2 regions of the Nicoliella sp. ESL1120 genome follow, and region 1 is predicted to be linked to the other one. Evidence: a T-box and tRNA genes for the amino acid it is inferred to sense, from the RefSeq annotation. Region 1 holds a T-box; the other holds one or more tRNA genes.
The links. A T-box is a leader RNA that pairs with one kind of tRNA and senses whether it is charged. The one in region 1 lies ahead of leuS (leucine--tRNA ligase), so its partner is inferred to be a tRNA-Leu.

Region 1 (2,352 bases):
CAATAATGTTGGGGCTGCTACTTCATTTAATGTTTTGTGTCGAACGGTTGGACAAACCTTATTTATTGCAATTTTTGGAATCTTTATGAATACTTCATTAAGGGTCGGGACCCTGCAAGTTTCTGGAACTTCAATTAAAATGATTAACAAGTTAATGGATCCAGTCACAGCAGCAACACTTCCGGCTAAGTTACTCCCTAATTTAAAAAATATTTTGTATAACTCCCTGCATGATGTCTTTTTAGTGGGGACGGTTATTGTGGCTTTAGCTTTAATTATTAATATTACCTATCGTAAAAAAGATGTTGCCTAGAATTTAGGCATCATCTTTTTTGGATGGCAATCAAAATGGGTGGATTATTGACCTGATTGATGAATTGATATTTTAATACTGTGAACTCTTTTTGATCGAGTTGTTCAGAAAATTGAATTACAAGCTCTTTTTCATTTTTACCCCCAGGGTGTCCATAGTATAAAACGATCGTTATGATACCATTTGGCTGTAACCGTGCTAGGCACGCCTTGATTGCTGGAATGGTTGTATTAGCAGTAGTAATTTTTTTATGGTCACTACCTGGCAGATAGCCTAAATTAAAGGTTGCAGCCCGAATTAGTTGTTCAGGTGGAAGGGTATTATTTATTTGTTCATGACCGCGATGATAAAGTTTTACTTGGTTCAATAAATTCTGCTCTGCCAGTCGTTTATTGGTATGCTCAATTGCTAATTCTTGAATGTCAAAACCATAAACCATTCCATTGGGTCCTACCAAATTTGCTAAAAATTCTGTGTCATTGCCGTTGCCTACGGTCGCATCAATAACGGTGTCACCGTGTTCAACGACCGTTTGGAGTAATGAATGGCTGTAATATAAAGCGGGTTTGATTTTCATGATAACGATTCGTCCCTTCATTAAAATTAAATGAGTAGTTCGCTTGCTTTTATGAGTTAACTTTGCTATTATAACATTAAATTGAACAACATAAATTAGACGAAATAGTAGTGGGCTTAATTTTTTTCAGAGACTAAATGGTTAGTGTGAATTTAGATAATTAACCGACGAACTCATCGTTATTAATTCTTAATTGAAACTAATAAATAAGTAGATTAAAACGTTTTCCGCGTTAAGGACTCGAGTGCTTTGCCTTTTTGGGTAAAGAATTTAGGTGGTAACGCGGAATAATCGTCCTATAGAATTTTTTTCTATGGGGCTTTTTTGTTGTTTAAGAAAAGGGAGGAATATAAATGCCTTACGATCACACAGATATTGAAAAGAAATGGCAACGCTACTGGGATAAGCATGATACTTTTGCAACCAGTGATGATTATGATAAAGAAAAATACTACGTTTTGGATATGTTCCCTTATCCATCTGGAAAAGGACTACATGTCGGTCATCCAGAAGGATACACCGCTACCGATATTATGGCGCGGATGAAGCGGATGCAGGGTAAGAACGTCTTACATCCAATGGGGTGGGATGCATTTGGGCTCCCTGCTGAACAATACGCAATGAAGACTGGCCACCATCCTGGTAAGTTTACTGAAGAGAATATTCAAACCTTTAAAAAACAAATTAAATCGCTTGGTTTCTCATATGATTGGCATCGTGAAGTGAATACCACGGATCCTAAGTACTACAAGTGGACCCAATGGATTTTCGAACAATTATATAAGAAGGGCTTAGCCTACGAAGATGAAATCGAAGTAAACTGGGCACCTGATTTAATGGGTGGGACCGTGGTTGCCAACGAAGAAGTAATCAACGGTAAGACCGAACGGGGTGGCTTCCCTGTTTATCGGGTTCCAATGCGCCAATGGGTCTTACGAATTACTGCCTATGCTGATCGCTTGATCGATGACTTAGACGACTTGGATTGGCCTGAAAGCATCAAGGAACAACAACGTAACTGGATCGGCCGTTCCGTTGGAGCGAGTGTTGATTTTAAGGTTAAGGGCCATGAAGACAAGAAGGTAGAAGTATTTACCACCCGTCCAGATACTTTATTTGGGGCTACATACATGGTTTTAGCTCCAGAACACGACTTAGTTGATCAAATTACCACCCCTGACCAAAAGGATGCCGTTGCTGCATACCGCAAGGAAGTTTCAACCAAGTCCGATTTGGAAAGAACCGATTTGAACAAGAATAAGAGCGGGGTCTTTACTGGAGCTTACGGAATCAACCCAATTAACGGTGAAGAAGTGCCAATTTGGATTGGTGATTACGTTCTTTCATCATACGGAACTGGTGCCATCATGGCTGTTCCTGCCCATGATGACCGTGATTATGAATTCGCTAAGAAGTTTGATTTACCAATTAAGCCAGTCATCGAAGGTGGCGATACCACTAA
Region 2 (2,352 bases), 440 kb from region 1:
GAGCTTGACTGCGAGACATACAGGTCGAGCAGGGACGAAAGTCGGGCTTAGTGATCCGGTGGTACCGTATGGAAGGGCCATCGCTCAACGGATAAAAGCTACCCTGGGGATAACAGGCTTATCTCCCCCAAGAGTTCACATCGACGGGGAGGTTTGGCACCTCGATGTCGGCTCATCGCATCCTGGGGCTGTAGTTGGTCCCAAGGGTTGGGCTGTTCGCCCATTAAAGCGGTACGCGAGCTGGGTTCAGAACGTCGTGAGACAGTTCGGTCCCTATCCGTCGCGGGCGTAGGAAATTTGAGAGGAGCTGCTCTTAGTACGAGAGGACCGGAGTGGACATACCGCTGGTGTACCAGTTGTGCCGCCAGGCGCATCGCTGGGTAGCTATGTATGGATGAGATAAACGCTGAAAGCATCTAAGTGTGAAACCCACCTCGAGATGAGATTTCCCATTCCTTTATGGAAGTAAGACCCCTGAAAGATGATCAGGTAGATAGGCTGGAAGTGGAAGTGCAGTGATGCATGGAGCGGACCAGTACTAATTGGTCGAGGACTTAACCAAGTAAGGTTGTTCTCACGGAAGAATAAGATATTATCTAGTTTTGAGAGAACGAAGTTCTCGCAGTTAAATAGTGTGGTGATGATGGCCAGAAGGATACACCTGTTCCCATGTCGAACACAGAAGTTAAGCTTTTGAACGCCAAAAGTAGTTGGGGGATCGCCCCCTGCAAGGATAGGACGTTGCCACGCTTTATGGAGGATTAGCTCAGTTGGGAGAGCATCTGCCTTACAAGCAGGAGGTCACAGGTTCGAGCCCTGTATCCTCCATTCATGAAAATAATCATGTTTGGATTTATAAATATTTTTTAAAGGCTTTTATGCCGACTTAGCTCAGTTGGCAGAGCATCTGTCTTGTAAACAGGGGGTCGGAGGTTCGAATCCTCTAGTCGGCATTGCTGCGGAAGTAGTTCAGTGGTAGAACATCACCTTGCCATGGTGGGGGTCGCGGGTTCGAATCCCGTCTTCCGCTTTGCCAATTCATTATTATGCCGGGGTGGCGGAATTGGCAGACGCACAGGACTTAAAATCCTGCGGTTAGTGATAACCGTACCGGTTCGATCCCGGTCCTCGGCACTTTTGCACCCATAGCGCAACTGGATAGAGTGTCTGACTACGAATCAGAAGGTTGTAGGTTCGACTCCTACTGGGTGCATATATTCGGGAAGTAGCTCAGCTTGGTAGAGCACTTGGTTTGGGACCAAGGGGTCGCAGGTTCGAATCCTGTCTTCCCGATTGAATAAAATTTCAATAGTTTTATTTATAGATCGCGGTGTAGCTCAGCTGGCTAGAGCGTCCGGTTCATACCCGGGAGGTCGAGGGTTCGATTCCCCCTGCCGCGATAGTGACTTGGACCTTTAGCTCAGTTGGTTAGAGCCGACGGCTCATAACCGTCTGGTCGTAGGTTCGAGTCCTACAAGGTCCATTAAGACCTTTAGTTTTAACTTCAATATGGAGGATTACCCAAGTGGCTGAAGGGGGCGGTCTTGAAAACCGCTAGGCGTGTCAAAGCGCGCGAGGGTTCGAATCCCTCATCCTCCTTTTTTATTATCGCGGGATGGAGCAGTTCGGTAGCTCGTCGGGCTCATAACCCGAAGGTCGTTGGTTCAAATCCAGCTCCCGCAATTATGGTCCGTTGGTCCAGTTGGTTATGACGCCGCCCTGTCACGGCGGAGATCACGAGTTCGAGTCTCGTACGGACCGTTCCATATGGCTCGGTAGCTCAGTTGGTAGAGCAACGGATTGAAGCTCCGTGTGTCGGCAGTTCGATTCTGTCCCGCGCCATTTAAAATTAAATACCATATTATGCGGGTATAGTTTAGTGGTAAAACCATAGCCTTCCAAGCTATTGTCGCGAGTTCGATTCTCGTTACCCGCTTTATATGGGCCTATAGCTCAGTTGGTGAGAGCGCACGCCTGATAAGCGTGAGGTCGATGGTTCGAGTCCATTTAGGCCCATATGGAGAAGTACTCAAGTGGCTGAAGAGGTGCCCCTGCTAAGGGTATAGGTCGCGCAAGCGGCGCGAGAGTTCGAATCTCTCCTTCTCCATTTTATATGACCCGTTGGTCAAGTGGTTAAGACACTGCCCTTTCACGGCAGTAACATGGGTTCGAATCCCGTACGGGTCATTTTATATGACGACTAAAAATAAAATAATATTATCGCGGGATGGAGCAGTTCGGTAGCTCGTCGGGCTCATAACCCGAAGGTCGTTGGTTCAAATCCAGCTCCCGCAATTATGGTCCGTTGGTCCAGTTGGTTATGACGCCGCCCTGTCACGGCGGAGATCACGA

Region 2: it has a tRNA-Leu gene. The T-box ahead of leuS (leucine--tRNA ligase) is inferred to sense a tRNA for this amino acid. The anticodon was not compared.

The regions. Positions count from the first base shown of each region.
Region 1 covers NZ_CP196383.1:1,252,859-1,255,210, reverse strand. The annotation lists gene ACSYTE_RS05365 (MDR family MFS transporter) at 1-313, shown strand, start outside; gene mnmM (tRNA 5-(aminomethyl)-2-thiouridylate-methyltransferase MnmM) at 324-911, opposite strand; T-box leader at 976-1,192, shown strand; gene leuS (leucine--tRNA ligase) at 1,244-2,352, shown strand, end outside.
Region 2 covers NZ_CP196383.1:817,063-819,414, forward strand. The annotation lists rRNA gene ACSYTE_RS03410 (23S ribosomal RNA) at 1-562, shown strand, start outside; rRNA gene rrf (5S ribosomal RNA) at 634-750, shown strand; tRNA gene ACSYTE_RS03420 (tRNA-Val) at 756-828, shown strand; tRNA gene ACSYTE_RS03425 (tRNA-Thr) at 881-953, shown strand; tRNA gene ACSYTE_RS03430 (tRNA-Gly) at 959-1,030, shown strand; tRNA gene ACSYTE_RS03435 (tRNA-Leu) at 1,049-1,134, shown strand; tRNA gene ACSYTE_RS03440 (tRNA-Arg) at 1,140-1,213, shown strand; tRNA gene ACSYTE_RS03445 (tRNA-Pro) at 1,220-1,293, shown strand; tRNA gene ACSYTE_RS03450 (tRNA-Met) at 1,327-1,400, shown strand; tRNA gene ACSYTE_RS03455 (tRNA-Ile) at 1,410-1,483, shown strand; tRNA gene ACSYTE_RS03460 (tRNA-Ser) at 1,512-1,599, shown strand; tRNA gene ACSYTE_RS03465 (tRNA-Met) at 1,610-1,683, shown strand; tRNA gene ACSYTE_RS03470 (tRNA-Asp) at 1,688-1,761, shown strand; tRNA gene ACSYTE_RS03475 (tRNA-Phe) at 1,770-1,842, shown strand; tRNA gene ACSYTE_RS03480 (tRNA-Gly) at 1,866-1,936, shown strand; tRNA gene ACSYTE_RS03485 (tRNA-Ile) at 1,943-2,016, shown strand; tRNA gene ACSYTE_RS03490 (tRNA-Ser) at 2,020-2,107, shown strand; tRNA gene ACSYTE_RS03495 (tRNA-Glu) at 2,116-2,187, shown strand; tRNA gene ACSYTE_RS03500 (tRNA-Met) at 2,222-2,295, shown strand; tRNA gene ACSYTE_RS03505 (tRNA-Asp) at 2,300-2,352, shown strand, end outside.